Regions from separate parts of the Crassaminicella indica genome, predicted to be linked through region 1. Evidence: a T-box and tRNA genes for the amino acid it is inferred to sense, from the RefSeq annotation. Region 1 holds a T-box; the other regions hold tRNA genes.
The links. A T-box is a leader RNA that pairs with one kind of tRNA and senses whether it is charged. The one in region 1 lies ahead of KVH43_RS10075 (glycine--tRNA ligase), so its partner is inferred to be a tRNA-Gly.
Positions count from the first base shown of each region.

Region 2: it has a tRNA-Gly gene. The T-box ahead of KVH43_RS10075 (glycine--tRNA ligase) is inferred to sense a tRNA for this amino acid. The anticodon was not compared.
Region 3: it has a tRNA-Gly gene. The T-box ahead of KVH43_RS10075 (glycine--tRNA ligase) is inferred to sense a tRNA for this amino acid. The anticodon was not compared.
Region 4: it has a tRNA-Gly gene. The T-box ahead of KVH43_RS10075 (glycine--tRNA ligase) is inferred to sense a tRNA for this amino acid. The anticodon was not compared.

Region 1 covers NZ_CP078093.1:2,138,522-2,143,352, forward strand. The annotation lists gene KVH43_RS10060 (hypothetical protein) at 84-224, shown strand; gene recO (DNA repair protein RecO) at 229-975, shown strand; gene KVH43_RS10070 (DUF4342 domain-containing protein) at 993-1,535, shown strand; T-box leader at 1,586-1,757, shown strand; gene KVH43_RS10075 (glycine--tRNA ligase) at 1,809-3,197, shown strand; gene ccpN (transcriptional regulator CcpN) at 3,439-4,077, shown strand; gene KVH43_RS10085 (pyruvate, water dikinase regulatory protein) at 4,099-4,831, shown strand, end outside.
Region 2 covers NZ_CP078093.1:67,392-72,222, forward strand. The annotation lists gene KVH43_RS00310 (ribonuclease H-like domain-containing protein) at 1-843, shown strand, start outside; tRNA gene KVH43_RS00315 (tRNA-Phe) at 874-949, opposite strand; tRNA gene KVH43_RS00320 (tRNA-Ile) at 974-1,050, opposite strand; tRNA gene KVH43_RS00325 (tRNA-Ile) at 1,064-1,140, opposite strand; tRNA gene KVH43_RS00330 (tRNA-Pro) at 1,148-1,224, opposite strand; tRNA gene KVH43_RS00335 (tRNA-Trp) at 1,239-1,314, opposite strand; tRNA gene KVH43_RS00340 (tRNA-Ile) at 1,319-1,395, opposite strand; tRNA gene KVH43_RS00345 (tRNA-Ser) at 1,401-1,492, opposite strand; tRNA gene KVH43_RS00350 (tRNA-Ser) at 1,498-1,586, opposite strand; tRNA gene KVH43_RS00355 (tRNA-Lys) at 1,592-1,667, opposite strand; tRNA gene KVH43_RS00360 (tRNA-Gln) at 1,671-1,746, opposite strand; tRNA gene KVH43_RS00365 (tRNA-Arg) at 1,755-1,831, opposite strand; tRNA gene KVH43_RS00370 (tRNA-Gly) at 1,836-1,909, opposite strand; tRNA gene KVH43_RS00375 (tRNA-Gly) at 1,916-1,990, opposite strand; tRNA gene KVH43_RS00380 (tRNA-Tyr) at 1,998-2,082, opposite strand; tRNA gene KVH43_RS00385 (tRNA-Thr) at 2,091-2,165, opposite strand; tRNA gene KVH43_RS00390 (tRNA-Asp) at 2,174-2,250, opposite strand; tRNA gene KVH43_RS00395 (tRNA-Val) at 2,266-2,341, opposite strand; tRNA gene KVH43_RS00400 (tRNA-Glu) at 2,346-2,420, opposite strand; tRNA gene KVH43_RS00405 (tRNA-Met) at 2,425-2,500, opposite strand; tRNA gene KVH43_RS00410 (tRNA-Leu) at 2,507-2,595, opposite strand; tRNA gene KVH43_RS00415 (tRNA-Asn) at 2,602-2,676, opposite strand; rRNA gene rrf (5S ribosomal RNA) at 2,682-2,798, opposite strand; rRNA gene KVH43_RS00425 (23S ribosomal RNA) at 2,993-4,831, opposite strand, start outside.
Region 3 covers NZ_CP078093.1:317,697-322,527, forward strand. The annotation lists gene KVH43_RS01585 (S41 family peptidase) at 1-971, opposite strand, end outside; gene KVH43_RS01590 (aminotransferase class IV) at 1,090-1,929, opposite strand; tRNA gene KVH43_RS01595 (tRNA-Phe) at 2,162-2,237, opposite strand; tRNA gene KVH43_RS01600 (tRNA-Ile) at 2,260-2,336, opposite strand; tRNA gene KVH43_RS01605 (tRNA-Ile) at 2,347-2,423, opposite strand; tRNA gene KVH43_RS01610 (tRNA-Pro) at 2,442-2,518, opposite strand; tRNA gene KVH43_RS01615 (tRNA-Trp) at 2,537-2,612, opposite strand; tRNA gene KVH43_RS01620 (tRNA-Lys) at 2,632-2,707, opposite strand; tRNA gene KVH43_RS01625 (tRNA-Gln) at 2,711-2,786, opposite strand; tRNA gene KVH43_RS01630 (tRNA-Arg) at 2,795-2,871, opposite strand; tRNA gene KVH43_RS01635 (tRNA-Gly) at 2,876-2,949, opposite strand; tRNA gene KVH43_RS01640 (tRNA-Thr) at 2,956-3,030, opposite strand; tRNA gene KVH43_RS01645 (tRNA-Asp) at 3,040-3,116, opposite strand; tRNA gene KVH43_RS01650 (tRNA-Val) at 3,133-3,208, opposite strand; tRNA gene KVH43_RS01655 (tRNA-Glu) at 3,213-3,287, opposite strand; tRNA gene KVH43_RS01660 (tRNA-Met) at 3,298-3,374, opposite strand; rRNA gene rrf (5S ribosomal RNA) at 3,383-3,499, opposite strand; rRNA gene KVH43_RS01670 (23S ribosomal RNA) at 3,587-4,831, opposite strand, start outside.
Region 4 covers NZ_CP078093.1:74,846-79,676, forward strand. The annotation lists rRNA gene KVH43_RS00435 (16S ribosomal RNA) at 1-177, opposite strand, end outside; gene KVH43_RS00440 (thymidine kinase) at 547-1,125, opposite strand; gene KVH43_RS00445 (alpha/beta-type small acid-soluble spore protein) at 1,844-2,032, shown strand; tRNA gene KVH43_RS00450 (tRNA-Arg) at 2,073-2,149, opposite strand; tRNA gene KVH43_RS00455 (tRNA-Cys) at 2,168-2,242, opposite strand; tRNA gene KVH43_RS00460 (tRNA-Lys) at 2,249-2,324, opposite strand; tRNA gene KVH43_RS00465 (tRNA-Gln) at 2,328-2,403, opposite strand; tRNA gene KVH43_RS00470 (tRNA-His) at 2,411-2,486, opposite strand; tRNA gene KVH43_RS00475 (tRNA-Gly) at 2,492-2,565, opposite strand; tRNA gene KVH43_RS00480 (tRNA-Gly) at 2,572-2,646, opposite strand; tRNA gene KVH43_RS00485 (tRNA-Tyr) at 2,654-2,738, opposite strand; tRNA gene KVH43_RS00490 (tRNA-Thr) at 2,747-2,821, opposite strand; tRNA gene KVH43_RS00495 (tRNA-Asp) at 2,838-2,914, opposite strand; tRNA gene KVH43_RS00500 (tRNA-Val) at 2,930-3,005, opposite strand; tRNA gene KVH43_RS00505 (tRNA-Glu) at 3,010-3,084, opposite strand; tRNA gene KVH43_RS00510 (tRNA-Met) at 3,095-3,171, opposite strand; tRNA gene KVH43_RS00515 (tRNA-Met) at 3,176-3,251, opposite strand; tRNA gene KVH43_RS00520 (tRNA-Leu) at 3,258-3,346, opposite strand; tRNA gene KVH43_RS00525 (tRNA-Asn) at 3,353-3,427, opposite strand; tRNA gene KVH43_RS00530 (tRNA-Arg) at 3,504-3,580, opposite strand; tRNA gene KVH43_RS00535 (tRNA-Cys) at 3,597-3,671, opposite strand; tRNA gene KVH43_RS00540 (tRNA-Lys) at 3,678-3,753, opposite strand; tRNA gene KVH43_RS00545 (tRNA-Gln) at 3,757-3,832, opposite strand; tRNA gene KVH43_RS00550 (tRNA-His) at 3,840-3,915, opposite strand; tRNA gene KVH43_RS00555 (tRNA-Gly) at 3,921-3,994, opposite strand; tRNA gene KVH43_RS00560 (tRNA-Gly) at 4,001-4,075, opposite strand; tRNA gene KVH43_RS00565 (tRNA-Tyr) at 4,083-4,167, opposite strand; tRNA gene KVH43_RS00570 (tRNA-Thr) at 4,176-4,250, opposite strand; tRNA gene KVH43_RS00575 (tRNA-Asp) at 4,260-4,336, opposite strand; tRNA gene KVH43_RS00580 (tRNA-Val) at 4,353-4,428, opposite strand; tRNA gene KVH43_RS00585 (tRNA-Glu) at 4,433-4,507, opposite strand; tRNA gene KVH43_RS00590 (tRNA-Met) at 4,518-4,594, opposite strand; tRNA gene KVH43_RS00595 (tRNA-Leu) at 4,599-4,687, opposite strand; tRNA gene KVH43_RS00600 (tRNA-Asn) at 4,694-4,768, opposite strand; rRNA gene rrf (5S ribosomal RNA) at 4,774-4,831, opposite strand, start outside.

The DNA of each region.
Region 1 (4,831 bases):
GAATAGTAAAATTTACAATGTATATGAACACCCTAATAAAGAAAAAAATAAGATATGAAACATATTTTAGAGAGGTGATTAGGGTGTTAGAAAAAATATTATGGAATTTGTTTTTTGCTACAGGAGATATTAACTTTTATTTAGATTATAAAAAGGTTGAGAAAACAACAGAAGTAGATCAGAATGAGGGGGTTGTTTTTTTAGATACCTATTCTTTGAGGTGATGGAATGCTTTTAAAGACAGATGCTGTGGTCTTAAAGCAAAAAAAGTTTGGTGAAGGGGATGCGGTTATTACATTATTCTCTAAAAAATTAGGAAAATTACAAGCAGTAGCAAAAGGCTTTAAAAGACCTAGAGGGAAATATTCTGTAGGTACTCAGCCATTTTGTTATGGAGAATTTGTATTATTTAAGGGAAAAGAATTGTATCAGATTTCTCAAGTAGATTTAAAGCAGTCATTTTATAAGCTTAGAGAAGATGTTATAAAATTAACTTATGCTTCATATATATTAGAATTAACTGAAAGTATTATTACAGAGGGTCAGACAAACAACAGATTGTTTACGCTACTAATTGAGTATTTACATATTTTTTCTAAAATGAATAAGGAATATGAAACATTGACAAAAGCATATGAATTAAAATCTTTGATGTATTCAGGCTTCAAACCGCAAATAGAAAGCTGTGTTCATTGTGGTAGTTTAGGGAGCGAAAATGTTAAATTTAGTGCTAGAGAAGGTGGAATTTTATGTAGCAATTGTTTGAGTGAAGATCCATACAGCATGAAAATTTCAAGAGTTACAATCAATGTGATGCAATATTTAATGTATGCGGATTTAGCTCAAATAGCAAGATTTAAAATTAAGCCATATGTGTTAAAGGAACTAGAAAAAATTGTGAAGCATTATATTAATATACACATAGAAAAAAGTAAATTTAAAAGTTTGCAGTTTTTAGAAGCTGTAAAAAAATAATAAAAGGTGGTGTTATTATGGAAATTACATTAGAAAGTATTGACCAAGTAAGAGATCGAACAGGTGTAAGTTATAAGGAAGCAAAAGAAGCTTTAGAAGAAGCAAATGGAAATGTGATTGATGCAATTATTCATATCGAAGAAAGGCAAAATACAAGGTGGACAGATAATATTTCTGGGTTCGGTAATGAAATAGTAGAAAGAATCAAAGAGGTTGTTAGAAAAGGAAATGTGACAAAAATTATTTTAAAAAGAGATGGAGAAGTAATTATGAATATTCCTATAACTGCAGGAGCTGTAGGAGCGGTTTTATCTCCACCAATAGCTATGTTTGGTACAATGGCTGCTTTGGCAACTAAATGCAAAATAGAAATTGTAAAAACGGATGGTCAAATTGTAGATATTAATGAAATGGCAGAAGAAGCTTTAGAAAATATGAAAAGCGTTGCAGAAGATACTTTTGAGGGAGTAAAATCAAAAGTAAATGAATATACAAATAAAGAAAAATCACAAAAAAAAGATGAAAATATTCATTTGGATAAAGATCATGACGAAGAATAAAAATAACCTTTACATGAATGCATGAATGTGGTAAAATTACGTAAAAACATATTTTTGCTATGATAGAGAGGAGTAATCAAAGAGTATTATAAGAGAGAGTCGGTGTTGGTGGAAATCCGATATAATCCTTTGATGAAGGGCGCTCTTGAGCAAATTGATGAAAGTGGATACCTTTGTATCAACTAGGGTGGAACCGCGGAAGAATAGCCTTTCGTCCCTTACTATGGGACGAGGGGTTTATTTTTTTACAGTAAATTAGAAGGAGGATTTGAAATGACTACAGAAAAGACAATGGACAAAATCGTTGCACTGGCAAAAGGAAGAGGATTTATATTTCCAGGATCTGAAATATATGGAGGATTAGCAAATACATGGGATTATGGACCGTTGGGAGTTGAATTAAAGAATAATGTTAAAAAAGCGTGGTGGAAAAAATTTATTCAAGAATCTCCTTATAATGTAGGTCTTGACGCTGCGATTTTAATGAACCCACAAACATGGGTAGCTTCTGGTCATGTTGGAGGATTTAATGATCCATTACTAGATTGTAAAAAGTGTAAAACAAGATTTAGAGCTGACAAGCTTATTGAAGATTATTTAAGAGAAAAAGGAGAAGAAGCAGTAATAGATGGTTGGTCAAATGAAAGAATGGAAAGCTTTATCAATGAAGAAGGCATAAGATGTCCAGAATGTGGAGAATTGGATTATACAAATATTAGACAATTCAATCTTATGTTTAAGACTTATCAAGGGGTAACAGAAGATTCAAAATCTGAAATATTTTTAAGACCAGAAACAGCTCAAGGGATATTTGTAAACTTTAAAAACGTACAAAGAAGTTCAAGGAAGAAAGTGCCTTTTGGAATTGGACAAATAGGTAAATCCTTTAGAAATGAAATTACACCAGGAAACTTTACTTTTAGAACTCGTGAATTTGAGCAAATGGAGCTTGAGTTTTTCTGTAAACCTGGAGAAGACTTAGAGTGGTTTGATTACTGGAAAAATTATTGTAAAAATTGGTTATTATCTTTAAATATGAAACCTGAAAATATTAAAATGAGAGATCACGATAAAGAAGAATTATCTCATTATAGTAATGCAACAACAGACATTGAATACAAGTTCCCATTTGGTTGGGGTGAGCTGTGGGGAATTGCAGATAGAACAGACTTTGATTTAAAACAGCATAAGGAGCATTCAGGTGTTGATTTAAGCTATCAAGATCCAGTAACAAACGAAAAATATATACCATATTGTATAGAACCATCTCTAGGAGCAGATAGAGTAACTCTAGCATTTTTGATAGATGCTTATGAAGAAGAGGTATTAGATGATGGAAGCAGTAGAACAGTTTTAAAATTACATCCAGCATTATCACCATATAAAGTGGCAGTATTACCATTGACAAAGAAATTAAGTGAAGGTGCAGAAAGCTTGTATTCAAAACTTGCTAAGAAATTTATGGTTGATTATGATGTGTCTGGTAGTATTGGAAAAAGATATAGAAGACAAGATGAAATTGGTACACCTCTTTGTATTACTTATGACTTTGATACGCTAGAAGACAATTCAGTTACTGTAAGAGATAGAGATACAATGGAGCAAGTAAGAATAAAAATAGAAGATTTGGAAAGATACATTGAAGAAAGAATTGATTTTTAATAGAGAGTGAGTTTAAAGGAGACAATAGAGGCGAAGAGATATGATATTCTCTCTATTGTCTTTTATTATAGAATAGTAGTGATTCATACCTAAAACATAAAAAACACACCCAATATTCATAATATTTATAAAAAAGCATTAAAAAGTATAGCAAAAATAAGAAATATTTGTTACAATTATATATATAATATAGCATAAAGGATTATTAGTATAACACATTAAAGAAAATTCTATAAAAGAGGTGATTCCTATAGAATTCACAGAACGTCAACAAAAAATCATTCAAATTGTAAAAGAACATGAACCAATTACGAGTGAACAAATTGCAAAGCTTTTGAAAGTTACAAGGGCTACATTAAGACCAGATTTAGCAATACTTACAATGACTGGGATGTTAGATGCAAGACCGAAGGTAGGGTATTTATATTCTGGAAATAAACCAGTGAATTTAATTTCTGAAGAAATTCATCGTATAAAAGTAAGAGATATAAAATCTATGCCTGTAGTGGTTGAAGAACAGACTACGCTTTATGATGCGATTGTAACATTATTTCTTGAAGATGTTGGAACAATTTTTGTTGTATCCAATGGATTTCTTACAGGTGCGGTATCTAGAAAGGATTTTTTAAAAAATATTATGGGAGGCACAGATATCAATAAGGTGCCGGTAGGTTTAATTATGACTAGAATGCCCAATATCGTTATGACTTATCCAAATGAAACTGCACTAGAGGCTGCTATAAAAATTATAGAGCATGAAGTTGACAGTCTTCCAGTAGTTGAAAAAGTTCAAAAAGGCGAAAAAGAATATTACAAAGTAGTAGGAAAAGTATCAAAGACTAACATCACAAAATTATTTGTTGAGCTTGGGAGTCAATAATTGAAAAGGGGGCATGAAAGCATGAATAGCAGATTAGTAGTATATGTAATTTCTGATTCAATAGGAGAAACAGGAGAACAGGTAGTAAAGGCAGCTATTAGCCAATTTGTATGTAAGGATTGTGAAATAAGAAGATTTCCATATATATCAGAAGAAGAACAGATATTGGAAATTATAAATGAAGCAAAAAATGAAAAATCTATGATTGTTTTTACAATAGTGATACCTAGTTTAAGAAAAATACTTCTTGAAAAAGCAAAAGAGCATAATATTATTGCTGTAGATGCGATGACGCCTATTGTAGAAGCATTGGAGAAATCATTAAATGAGCAGCCTAAAAATGAACCTGGATTAATAAGAAAATTAGACGAAAAATATTTTAAAAAGATTGAAGCCATTGAATTTGCAGTAAAATATGATGATGGAAAAGATCCTAGAGGTTTAAAAAAAGCAGATATTGTCTTAATCGGTATATCAAGAACTTCTAAAACACCTTTAAGCATGTATCTTGCACATAAAAATATAAAAGTAGCAAATGTTCCATTAGTTCCAGAAGTTGTAGTACCAGATGAATTATTTGAAATTTCGCCTAGAAAAATAATAGGACTTACAACAAATCCTATTAAGCTTAATGAAATAAGACAAGAAAGATTAAAAGCTTTAGGGCTTAGAAATGAAGCAAATTATGCGAGTATGGATAGAATATTAAAGGAATTAGATTATGCTGAAAATCTAATGAAGCGAATAGGCTGTC
Region 2 (4,831 bases), 690 kb from region 1:
ATTTCTATAAAACAATTTTTCTGCAACAATAAAAAAGAAGAAAAGGAACTATTATCTGCCTTTAAAGAAGAAATTCAAGAATTTGATATTTTAATAAATTATAATGGAAACACATTTGATATCCCTTTTTTAAATAAAAGATTTTTAGCCAATGAAATTGATTATTCTATTAAAACCTACCAAAGTATTGATCTTCTCAAACTAATTAGAAGGGTTCAAAAAAAACTTAATCTTAATAATTGTAAGCTAAAATCTGTAGAAGCGTATTTAGGTATTCATAGAAATGATAAAATTTCAGGTAAAGAAAGTGTTACCCTTTATAATCAATATGAAAAAGAAAAAAACAAACAAATAAAAGATATTATTCTGCTTCACAATTATGACGATCTATATTATTTTAGTAAAGCTTTTATGATATTAGATAAGATTCATATTGAACAAATTCTCCAAGCCTTTCCTCAAATTTTTCATATTTATAAAAAAAATACATGCTATATTTCAAAGCAATATATTAAAGACAATTCTTTTCATTTAGAAGGAGTCTATAAAAATAATCATATAAATAACTATATCGCTTATGAAAATGGTTTTTGTTTTGAATATGTAAAAAATACAAATACTTTCAAAATCAAAATTCCATTATATAAAGGTCGTCTTTCTTCTGGTGATAAATGCTTATATATTGATCTGTGTGATTTTTCATTTCCTTGTAGAAAAAATCAATCAAATGATTTCATTCCTGAAAATATTATTCTATTCAAACAGAACAATCATATAAAGCCTTTAGATATTCACTTATTTATATCAAAGCTTATACCATATATTTTTAATCAAATGCAATAAAAAACAAGCTCAAATGAGCTTGTTTTTTATTGGTGCCCAGAGGCGGAATCGAACCTCCGACACGGGGATTTTCAGTCCCCTGCTCTACCGACTGAGCTATCTGGGCAAATATTCATCTATATATTATATATGGTGGGCCTTCAGGGATTCGAACCCCGGACCTGCCGGTTATGAGCCGGACGCTCTAACCAACTGAGCTAAAGGCCCCTATAAAAAAAAATGGTGGGCTTGGGAGGACTCGAACCTCCGACCTCACGCTTATCAGGCGTGCGCTCTAACCACCTGAGCTACAAGCCCCAATCAATGGTCGAGGTGGCAGGATTTGAACCCGCGGCCCTCTGGTCCCAAACCAGATGCGCTACCAAACTGCGCTACACCTCGATTTTTTTTATGATTGGCAGGGGCAGAAGGACTTGAACCCTCGGCACGTGGTTTTGGAGACCACTGCTCTACCAACTGAGCTATACCCCTAAAATGGTGGGCCTTCAGGGACTCGAACCCCGGACCTGCCGGTTATGAGCCGGACGCTCTAACCAACTGAGCTAAAGGCCCTCATTTGGCGGAGAAGGCGGGATTCGAACCCGCGCACCGATTACTCGGCCTAACGGTTTAGCAAACCGTCCTCTTCAGCCTACTTGAGTACTTCTCCAAATCTGGCGGAGGGGGTGGGATTCGAACCCACGGCCCCTTTCGGAGTCACTGGTTTTCAAGACCAGCTCCTTAAACCACTCGGACACCCCTCCATATTTGGTGACCCATCCGCGGCTCGAACGCGGGACACCTTGATTAAAAGTCAAGTGCTCTACCGACTGAGCTAATGGGTCTTATGGCTGGGGTAGCAGGACTCGAACCTACGAATGCCAGAGTCAAAGTCTGGTGCCTTACCGACTTGGCGATACCCCATTATTTTATGGCGGGTCCACAGGGACTCGAACCCCGGACACACGGCTTAGAAGGCCGTTGCTCTATCCAGCTGAGCTATGAACCCTTATTGGAGCGGATGATGGGAATCGAACCCACGCTACCAGCTTGGAAGGCTGGAGTTCTACCATTGAACTACATCCGCATATCTTGGAGCGGAAGACGGGATTCGAACCCGCGACCCTCGCCTTGGCAAGGCGATGCTCTACCACTGAGCCACTTCCGCAATTAATTGGTGGAGGAGAGTGGATTCGAACCACTGAAAGCTTAGCTAACGGATTTACAGTCCGCCCCCTTTGGCCACTCGGGAACTCCTCCTAATTCTTTGGAGCTGGCGAAGGGAATCGAACCCCCAACCTGCTGATTACAAGTCAGCTGCTCTACCGTTGAGCCACACCAGCACATTTATTGGCGACCCGGAAGGGGCTCGAACCCTCGACCTCCAGCGTGACAGGCTGGCATTCTAACCAACTGAACTACCGGGCCATAATCAAATTTTAATGGTGGGCGCAATAGGGATCGAACCTATGACCCCCTGCTTGTAAGGCAGGTGCTCTCCCAGCTGAGCTATGCGCCCAAAATGGTGACCCATCCGGGAATCGAACCCGGGTTACCGCCGTGAAAGGGCGGTGTCTTGACCGCTTGACCAATGGGCCTTAATGGTTGCGGAGGCAGGATTTGAACCTACGACCTTCGGGTTATGAGCCCGACGAGCTGCCAGCTGCTCCACTCCGCGATATTTTGGTGCCGGGGACCGGAATCGAACCGGTACGGTCTGTAAGGACCGCAGGATTTTAAGTCCTGTGCGTCTGCCAGTTCCGCCACCCCGGCATTCTTTGGCTCCAAGGGTGGGACTCGAACCCACAACCTATCGGTTAACAGCCGAGTGCTCCACCATTGAGCTACCTTGGAACACAAACCAGCGGCGACCTACTCTCCCAAGGCGTCTCCGCCTAAGTACCATCAGCGCTGAAGGGCTTAACTTCTGTGTTCGGTATGGGAACAGGTGTGACCCCTTCGCTATTGCCACTGGATTTTTTTGAGGACAAGATATATTTTATCTCGTTTTTCGCAGTTTGTCAACACTTTTTTAAAGAATTTGCATTTTTTCAGTCCTACACAAATCCTTATACATACTAATGTTGAGTTAAGACAAAATTTATTTTACCACCTTGCTAGAATTTTGTCAACTGCTTTTTTATACCCTCAAAACTAAACAATGCATATTTTGGTCAAGCCCTCGACCTATTAGTATCGGTCAGCTAAAGACATTACTGCCCTTACACCTCCAACCTATCAACCAGATCGTCTTTCTGGGGTCTTACTGGATTAACTCCATGGGAAATCTTATCTTAAGGGGGGCTTCGCGCTTAGATGCCTTCAGCGCTTATCCCTTCCGTACATAGCTACTCAGCTGTGCCACTGGCGTGACAACTGATGCACCAGAGGTACGTCCATCCCGGTCCTCTCGTACTAAGGACAGCTCCTCTCAAATTTCCTACGCCCACAGCGGATAGGGACCGAACTGTCTCACGACGTTCTGAACCCAGCTCGCGTGCCTCTTTAATGGGCGAACAGCCCAACCCTTGGGACCTACTTCAGCCCCAGGATGAGACGAGCCGACATCGAGGTGCCAAACCTCCCCGTCGATGTGGACTCTTGGGGGAGATAAGCCTGTTATCCCCGGGGTAGCTTTTATCCGTTGAGCGATGGCCCTTCCACTCGGAACCACCGGATCACTAAGCCCGACTTTCGTCCTTGCTCGACCTGTGTGTCTCGCAATCAAGCTCCCTTCTGCCTTTGCACTCTTCGCGCGATTTCCGACCGCGCTGAGGGAACCTTTGGGCGCCTCCGTTACTCTTTAGGAGGCGACCGCCCCAGTCAAACTGCCCACCTGACAGTGTCCCAAAGCTGGATTCACAGCTTATGGTTAGAACTTCAGTATTACAAGAGTGGTATCCCAACGTCGACTCCACACACACTGGCGTGCATGCTTCTCAGTCTCCCACCTATCCTGTACATGTAATACCAAAATCCAGTGTCAGGCTACAGTAAAGCTCCACGGGGTCTTTCCGTCCTGCTGCGGGTAACCGGCATCTTCACCGGTACTACAATTTCACCGAGTCTATTGTTGAGACAGTGCCCAAATCGTTACGCCTTTCGTGCGGGTCGGAACTTACCCGACAAGGAATTTCGCTACCTTAGGACCGTTATAGTTACGGCCGCCGTTTACTGGGGCTTAAGTTCTGTGCTTCACTTTCGTTAACACTTCCCCTTAACCTTCCAGCACCGGGCAGGCGTCAGCCCCTATACATCGTCTTTCGACTTAGCAGAGACCTGTGTTTTTGCTAAACAGTCGCTTGGGCCTATTCTCTGCGGCCACCTCGGGCTTGCACCCTAACGTGGCACCCCTTCTCCCGAAGTTACGGGGTCATTTTGCCGAGTTCCTTAACAATAGTTCTCTCGCTCGCCTTAGGATTCTCTCCTCACCTACCTGTGTCGGTTTGCGGTACGGGCACCTACAATCTCGCTAGAGGCTTTTCTTGACAGTGTGGAATCAGTAAGTTCGCTACTTGTTTTTCGCTCCCCATCACGTCTCAGAATTATCGAAACGGATTTGCCTATCTCGACTTCCTAAACGCTTGGACGCACACAACCAACGGTGCGCTTAACCTATCCTCCTGTGTCACCCCATTGCTCAAACGATTTTCGGTGGTACAGGAATTTCAACCTGTTGTCCATCGCCTACGACTTTCGTCCTCGGCTTAGGTCCCGACTAACCCTGAGTGGACGAACCTTCCTCAGGAAACCTTAGGTTTTCGGCGGGCAGGATTCTCACCTGCCTCTCGCTACTCATGCCAACATTCTCTCTTGTATACAGTCCACTGCTCCTTACGGTACAGCTTCAACCCGTATACAATGCTCCCCTACCCATCCCAAAGGGATGCCGTAGCTTCGGTGACAGGTTTGAGCCCCGGTAATTTTCGGCGCAGGATCACTCGACTAGTGAGCTATTACGCACTCTTTGAATGAATGGCTGCTTCTAAGCCAACATCCTAGTTGTCTA
Region 3 (4,831 bases), 940 kb from region 1:
GATTTTGTATCCTTTACAGCACCTGATAAAATCTCTGATGCACTCGCACTTCCTCCATTTACAAGGAGTACAAAAGGATAATCTACTTTATTTTTATCTGATTTTTTATAATCACGATTACCTGCTCTATCTTGAGTATAGACAATATCCTGCTCTCCTAAAAGTCGATCTGCAATTTTTACACATTCATCTAATAATCCTCCTGGATTATTTCTAAGGTCAATAATAAGTCCCTTTATATTTTTCTTTTCAAGGTCATCAAGATGCTTCATAAATTCTTCTGCTGATTTTTCATCAAACATAGTAATTCTTATATAACCTATATCATTCTCTAATATTCTTGATTTTACTGGTGTCAATCTAATCTCTTCTCTTGTAATCGCAACAGTAAATGGTTCTTTTTTTCCAGGTCTGATAATAGTTAAATTTACCTTTGTACCGTGTTTTCCCTTAATCATATTGACAGCTTCATTCAATTTTTCTGCTGTCGCTGCTGTTACATCCTTATCATTTACCTTGATAATTTTATCTCCTGTTTTAATTCCAGCTCTCTCTCCCGGCGTATCCTCTATAGGTGCTACAACAGTAATAAAACCATCCTCTCCACGAGTCATAATCACACCAATACCATCATAGCTTCCCTTTGTATGCTCCATAAAGTTAACAAATTCTCTTTTATTCATGTAGACAGAATATGGGTCATCTAATGATTCAAACAGTCCTTTAATGATACCATCTTCAAATTTACTCTCATCTACTGGTACATAATAATTTTTTTCTATGTAATCCTTTAAATACAACATTTTGCTATACTTTTTATTAAGATCCTTAAAATATTCATAATTTTGTTTAGAAATAATAACCTTTTCTCCTATAGTTAATCCAACTATATTTGTCACTGTAAAGGTAAGTATTCCTGTTATGAGTACAAGTATCATAGCTCCTATTATTGCTCTTCTTTTACTGATCATAAAATTCACCCCGAATTCAATTTTTATCAAACAACCTATTAAATTTTGTGCTACATAAATATTTTATTCTCAAAGAAAAACGAATATAACAAACTCTTCATAAAAAGTTCACTTATTATTATACCATCTGTTTTTTTGCTTGAATATAACTTTTCATCTGCTGTATATAACCTTTTGCAATTTTATCAATAACTCTATTATAAACAGAATCCAGCTGAATCTTACCAATACTACTAATTGGCAATACATTTACAGAAGTCCCACTCATAAAAGCTCCATCTAAACAGATTATATCCTTTACAGAAATAGCTTTCTCTATTACAGGAATATTTAAAGCTTTACAAACCTTCATAATGCGATTTCTTGTAACTCCTAACAATACATCTTTTGCAGGAGCTGTAAATACCTCTCCTCCTTTTACAAAAAACATATTAGATCGACTTCCTTCTGTAATGATTCCTTCCTCATTCACCAATAAAGCTTCAAAAGCATTATTTTCCTTAATTTTTTTATTGATATTTTCTCTAAAAGATATATTCAAAACTTTTGCATTTGGATTTTCTCTTTCAGAATAATATAAAATAGTATGTATTCCTCTTTCATAAACTTCCCTTTCAGGATAATAACTTTTAATAAAATAAACCAAAAAATCCTGCTTTGTTTCATTTACCCTACTGCAAAGAAGTTTTACATTTATATTTTTACATTTATTCATAACAATGAGCTTATTTATTTCATCTGTAACAGTTTTATCTTCCTTTTGAATATGAAGCCCCAAAAGCAATGCAGATTTTCTCATTCTTTCCAAATGCTCCTCTAAAAATAATGGAACACCTTCAATTATTCTAATTACTTCATAAATAACAGGAGAGCCGATTGCTTCAAACCCTTCCATATTTTTCGAATCATATACTTTCCCATTATAAATATAATAATCTAAAAAAGCTTCAGACTTCATATTCATCACCTCATCATGAAATATTTTATGTGAATCATAAATATCCTAGTTTGATAAGCTATATGACCTCATGCTCTATTTATTTGTCAATAAACACTTTATGCTTATATTATAACATATTAGACATTCGATATGTCTAATATATTAGGCTCATTCATCCTCCAAGATAAGCAAAGAAGTATAAACTTAAACAAAAAGTAAATAGCAAGCAGAATATGCTTGCTATTTCAAATGGTGCCCAGAGGCGGAATCGAACCACCGACACGGGGATTTTCAGTCCCCTGCTCTACCGACTGAGCTATCTGGGCAAATTATTAATTTATATTATTATGGTGGGCCTTCAGGGACTCGAACCCCGGACCTGCCGGTTATGAGCCGGACGCTCTAACCAACTGAGCTAAAGGCCCTCATACAAAATGGTGGGCTTGGGAGGACTCGAACCTCCGACCTCACGCTTATCAGGCGTGCGCTCTAACCACCTGAGCTACAAGCCCTTAATTAAATTTTTGAAATGGTCGAGGTGGCAGGATTTGAACCCGCGGCCCTCTGGTCCCAAACCAGATGCGCTACCAAACTGCGCTACACCTCGATAATTTATGTTAAACACTGGCAGGGGCAGAAGGACTCGAACCCTCGGCACGTGGTTTTGGAGACCACTGCTCTACCAACTGAGCTATACCCCTCCAAATGTGGATAAAGATTTGGTGACCCATCCGCGGCTCGAACGCGGGACACCTTGATTAAAAGTCAAGTGCTCTACCGACTGAGCTAATGGGTCTCATGGCTGGGGTAGCAGGACTCGAACCTACGAATGCCAGAGTCAAAGTCTGGTGCCTTACCGACTTGGCGATACCCCAGTACTTCATGGCGGGTCCACAGGGACTCGAACCCCGGACACACGGCTTAGAAGGCCGTTGCTCTATCCAACTGAGCTATGAACCCTTATTGGAGCGGATGATGGGAATCGAACCCACGCTACCAGCTTGGAAGGCTGGAGTTCTACCATTGAACTACATCCGCATATTTTGGAGCTGGCGAAGGGAATCGAACCCCCAACCTGCTGATTACAAGTCAGCTGCTCTACCGTTGAGCCACACCAGCAAATTAATTTGGCGACCCGGAAGGGGCTCGAACCCTCGACCTCCAGCGTGACAGGCTGGCATTCTAACCAACTGAACTACCGGGCCATAATTAAAATTTTAATGGTGGGCGCAATAGGGATCGAACCTATGACCCCCTGCTTGTAAGGCAGGTGCTCTCCCAGCTGAGCTATGCGCCCAAAATGGTGACCCATCCGGGAATCGAACCCGGGTTACCGCCGTGAAAGGGCGGTGTCTTGACCGCTTGACCAATGGGCCATATTTTATTTGGTAGCGGCGAGTGGACTCGAACCACCGACCTTCCGGGTATGAACCGGACGCTCTAGCCAACTAAGCTACGCCGCCCCACCTTCAACCAGCGACGACCTACTCTCCCAAGGCGTCTCCGCCTAAGTACCATCAGCGCTGAAGGGCTTAACTTCTGTGTTCGGTATGGGAACAGGTGTGACCCCTTCGCTATTGCCACTGGATTTTTTTGAGGACAAGATATATTTTATCTTGTTTTTCACGATTTGTCAACCACTTTTTTATACCCTCAAAACTAAACAATGCATATTTTGGTCAAGCCCTCGACCTATTAGTATCGGTCAGCTAAAGACATTACTGCCCTTACACCTCCGACCTATCAACCAGATCGTCTTTCTGGGGTCTTACTGGATTAACTCCATGGGAAATCTTATCTTAAGGGGGGCTTCGCGCTTAGATGCCTTCAGCGCTTATCCCTTCCGTACATAGCTACTCAGCTGTGCCACTGGCGTGACAACTGATGCACCAGAGGTACGTCCATCCCGGTCCTCTCGTACTAAGGACAGCTCCTCTCAAATTTCCTACGCCCACAGCGGATAGGGACCGAACTGTCTCACGACGTTCTGAACCCAGCTCGCGTGCCTCTTTAATGGGCGAACAGCCCAACCCTTGGGACCTACTTCAGCCCCAGGATGAGACGAGCCGACATCGAGGTGCCAAACCTCCCCGTCGATGTGGACTCTTGGGGGAGATAAGCCTGTTATCCCCGGGGTAGCTTTTATCCGTTGAGCGATGGCCCTTCCACTCGGAACCACCGGATCACTAAGCCCGACTTTCGTCCTTGCTCGACCTGTGTGTCTCGCAATCAAGCTCCCTTCTGCCTTTGCACTCTTCGCGCGATTTCCGACCGCGCTGAGGGAACCTTTGGGCGCCTCCGTTACTCTTTAGGAGGCGACCGCCCCAGTCAAACTGCCCACCTGACAGTGTCCCAAAGCTGGATTCACAGCTTATGGTTAGAACTTCAGTATTACAAGAGTGGTATCCCAACGTCGACTCCACACACACTGGCGTGCATGCTTCTCAGTCTCCCACCTATCCTGTACATGTAATACCAAAATCCAGTGTCAGGCTACAGTAAAGCTCCACGGGGTCTTTCCGTCCTGCTGCGGGTAACCGGCATCTTCACCGGTACTACAATTTCACCGAGTCTATTGTTGAGACAGTGCCCAAATCGTTACGCCTTTCGTGCGGGTCGGAACTTACCCGACAAGGAATTTCGCTACCTTAGGACCGTTATAGTTACGGCCGCCGTTTACTGGGGCTTAAGTTCTGTGCTTCACTTTCGTTAACACTTCCCCTTAACCTTCCAGCACCGGGCAGGCGTCAGCCCCTATACATCGTCTTTCGACTTAGCAGAGACCTGTGTTTTTGCTAAACAGTCGCTTGGGCCTATTCTCTGCGGCCACCTCGGGCTTGCACCCTAACGTGGCACCCCTTCTCCCGAAGTTACGGGGTCATTTTGCCGAGTTCCTTAACAATAGTTCTCTCGCTCGCCT
Region 4 (4,831 bases), 690 kb from region 1:
CCCGGTTTCCCGAGGCTATCCCTGTGTATAGGGCAGGTTGCCCACGCGTTACTCACCCGTCCGCCGCTTTCCACTAATCAAATCTCCCGAAGGATCATCGACAGCTTCTCGCTCGACTTGCATGTGTTAGGCACGCCGCCAGCGTTCATCCTGAGCCAGGATCAAACTCTCAAATAAAAGAATTCGAATTGAACGTTTCTCGTTTATAACGAGTATCTGGCTTAATTTCTTACACTATATAGTTTTCAAAGATCAAATTTTTACTCAATCGCCGTTTAGCGACTTAATCAGTTTAACATTTTTGCTCCGGTTTGTCAAGAACTTTTTCACCATCATTTGCATCCCTCATTTAATTTTTTCTTTTTAAGGGTTGCACCTTGCGGCGACATGTTATATATTAGCATATAATTTTTGTATTGTCAACAATATTTTTCATTTTTTATGAAAATAACAAGCAATAAACATATTATTTTTATAACTTTTTATATACTTTAGGGAAACTACCTCAAAATTTTAAACACTAGTGAAATATTACTTCATTATTATCTATTCATTTATTCTACCATCATTATAATGCTTTCTACATAATGGTACATACAATTCATTTCCACCTATCTGTATTTGTTCTCCATCTTTTATAATTTTTCCATTTATAACTCTTGCATTGGTTGTAGCTTTTCTTCCACACCAACATATAGTCTTTATTTCCTCAATTTTATCAGCATATACTAATAACCAATAAGATCCTTCAAATAGTTCATTCCTAAAATCATTTTTAAGTCCATAACATAAAACCGGTACATTACAACTATCAACAATTTCAACAAGTTCTTCTATATGATGCTTTTTCAAAAATTGACATTCATCGATAATTACACAATCTATCTTTTGTTTACTATTCTCTTGTAAAAATATACTCAATACATTTGTTTCATCATCAATAATAATCGCTTCTTTTTCCAAACCTACTCTTGATATAATCTTGCCTATACCATATCTATCATCTAATGCTGAAGTTAATACTAAAGCTCTCTTCCCTCTTTCTTCATAATTGTATGCAACCTTAATAACTTCAATAGATTTTCCTGCATTCATTGTACTGTATCTATAATAAAGCTGTGCCACATATCATCCCTCCTATAATTTTTTTAATATAATCCAATATCTCATCATTTGCACTATTTATATATTGGATATTTCCTCAAAATTTCCTTTAAACAATTTTTTGTAAATCTAAACTACAACCAATACAAGCAACAGCAGTTTTCGTACATTTTCTAAAAATCTTTCCTACAAAAATCATATATATAGGGAGCCAACTCAAGAAATTAAAAAAGAGTTAAAAATATAATTCATCAAACAGTAGCTAGATGTTCAGAAGATGAATTATTTAATGATTTTTCATCAGTTTACCAAAAACTCAATTCTCTTAAAGACAAAATGAAGTCTATTGTATATGCAAAAAGCTTTTATAAATAATTAAACTTTGAAATTGGATCCCTATAAATAAACAATATCAACATTAAAAAATATATGAATATAAGTGAATGACTTTGATAACTTTTGTAAAAAAACTTACTGAAATTTCATAAAAAATACGTTAAGAACCTTCATTATTTGAACGAAGTGAGTTTTGGAGGTTTAGTATTTTTCATGGAATAAAGTTTTGTTTTTTCAAAAGTTATCTGGAATGAACTGTTCTTTATATTTCGTTTTGAAGTTGTTTACCTATATATCTATAATCAAAAATATTTTGGATATACTATAAATAATATTTATTCTATCTTGTTTACAGTTAGTCTCATATTTCAATCTGAAATTTTTTAACTTAGGAGTTGATTTTATGTCCAAAAACAGGCTAGTTGTTCCTCAAGCTAGAAAAGCTTTAGACCAATTCAAACTAGAAATGGCAAAAGAATTAGGCATATCCCTCCTTAATATTACAGATAATAAATATTTAGCTTCATATCATACAGGTTTAATCACTAAAAAGTTAGTAGAGATAGGTGAAAAACAATTATTAGATAAATAAAAATAGAGGACACGAATTCCTGTCGTATCCTCTATTTTTATGGTGCGCCCAGAGAGATTCGAACTCCCGACCTTCTGATTCGTAGTCAGACACTCTATCCAGCTGAGCTATAGGCGCATATTCAAAAAAAAAAATTGGAGGCGGCACCCAGATTCGAACTGGGGAATAAAGGTTTTGCAGACCTCTGCCTTACCACTTGGCTATGCCGCCATTTTTTGGTGACCCATCCGCGGCTCGAACGCGGGACACCTTGATTAAAAGTCAAGTGCTCTACCAACTGAGCTAATGGGTCTTATGGCTGGGGTAGCAGGACTCGAACCTACGAATGCCAGAGTCAAAGTCTGGTGCCTTACCGACTTGGCGATACCCCATTATTTTTGGGGTGGATGATGGGATTCGAACCCACGCATGCAGGAGCCACAATCCTGTGTCTTAACCGCTTGACTACATCCACCATATTGGAGCGGATGATGGGAATCGAACCCACGCTACCAGCTTGGAAGGCTGGAGTTCTACCATTGAACTACATCCGCATATCTTGGAGCGGAAGACGGGATTCGAACCCGCGACCCTCGCCTTGGCAAGGCGATGCTCTACCACTGAGCCACTTCCGCAATTAATTGGTGGAGGAGAGTGGATTCGAACCACTGAAAGCTTAGCTAACGGATTTACAGTCCGCCCCCTTTGGCCACTCGGGAACTCCTCCTAATTCTTTGGAGCTGGCGAAGGGAATCGAACCCCCAACCTGCTGATTACAAGTCAGCTGCTCTACCGTTGAGCCACACCAGCACATTAGCACATTTATTGGCGACCCGGAAGGGGCTCGAACCCTCGACCTCCAGCGTGACAGGCTGGCATTCTAACCAACTGAACTACCGGGCCATAATCAAATTTTAATGGTGGGCGCAATAGGGATCGAACCTATGACCCCCTGCTTGTAAGGCAGGTGCTCTCCCAGCTGAGCTATGCGCCCAAAATGGTGACCCATCCGGGAATCGAACCCGGGTTACCGCCGTGAAAGGGCGGTGTCTTGACCGCTTGACCAATGGGCCATATTTTATTTGGTAGCGGCGAGTGGACTCGAACCACCGACCTTCCGGGTATGAACCGGACGCTCTAGCCAACTAAGCTACACCGCCATTTTGGTTGCGGAGGCAGGATTTGAACCTACGACCTTCGGGTTATGAGCCCGACGAGCTGCCAGCTGCTCCACTCCGCGATATTTTGGTGCCGGGGACCGGAATCGAACCGGTACGGTCTGTAAGGACCGCAGGATTTTAAGTCCTGTGCGTCTGCCAGTTCCGCCACCCCGGCATTTTTTGGCTCCAAGGGTGGGACTCGAACCCACAACCTACCGGTTAACAGCCGGGTGCTCCACCATTGAGCTACCTTGGAATAACTTACTTCCTTCATAAGACAAGATTAATAATAACACATTTCAAACATCTTGTCAATAGTTTTTTGCTTTTTATGGTGCGCCCAGAGAGATTCGAACTCCCGACCTTCTGATTCGTAGTCAGACACTCTATCCAGCTGAGCTATAGGCGCATATTCAAAAAAAAATTGGAGGCGACACCCAGATTCGAACTGGGGAATAAAGGTTTTGCAGACCTCTGCCTTACCACTTGGCTATGCCGCCATTTTTTGGTGACCCATCCGCGGCTCGAACGCGGGACACCTTGATTAAAAGTCAAGTGCTCTACCAACTGAGCTAATGGGTCTTATGGCTGGGGTAGCAGGACTCGAACCTACGAATGCCAGAGTCAAAGTCTGGTGCCTTACCGACTTGGCGATACCCCATTATTTTTGGGGTGGATGATGGGATTCGAACCCACGCATGCAGGAGCCACAATCCTGTGTCTTAACCGCTTGACTACATCCACCATATTGGAGCGGATGATGGGAATCGAACCCACGCTACCAGCTTGGAAGGCTGGAGTTCTACCATTGAACTACATCCGCATATCTTGGAGCGGAAGACGGGATTCGAACCCGCGACCCTCGCCTTGGCAAGGCGATGCTCTACCACTGAGCCACTTCCGCAATTAATTGGTGGAGGAGAGTGGATTCGAACCACTGAAAGCTTAGCTAACGGATTTACAGTCCGCCCCCTTTGGCCACTCGGGAACTCCTCCTAATTCTTTGGAGCTGGCGAAGGGAATCGAACCCCCAACCTGCTGATTACAAGTCAGCTGCTCTACCGTTGAGCCACACCAGCAAATTAATTTGGCGACCCGGAAGGGGCTCGAACCCTCGACCTCCAGCGTGACAGGCTGGCATTCTAACCAACTGAACTACCGGGCCATAATCAATTTTTTAATGGTGGGCGCAATAGGGATCGAACCTATGACCCCCTGCTTGTAAGGCAGGTGCTCTCCCAGCTGAGCTATGCGCCCAAAATGGTGACCCATCCGGGAATCGAACCCGGGTTACCGCCGTGAAAGGGCGGTGTCTTGACCGCTTGACCAATGGGCCATATTTTATTTGGTAGCGGCGAGTGGACTCGAACCACCGACCTTCCGGGTATGAACCGGACGCTCTAGCCAACTAAGCTACACCGCCATTTTGGTGCCGGGGACCGGAATCGAACCGGTACGGTCTGTAAGGACCGCAGGATTTTAAGTCCTGTGCGTCTGCCAGTTCCGCCACCCCGGCATTCTTTGGCTCCAAGGGTGGGACTCGAACCCACAACCTATCGGTTAACAGCCGAGTGCTCCACCATTGAGCTACCTTGGAACACAAACCAGCGACGACCTACTCTCCCAAGGCGTCTCCGCCTAAGTACCATCAGCGCTGAAG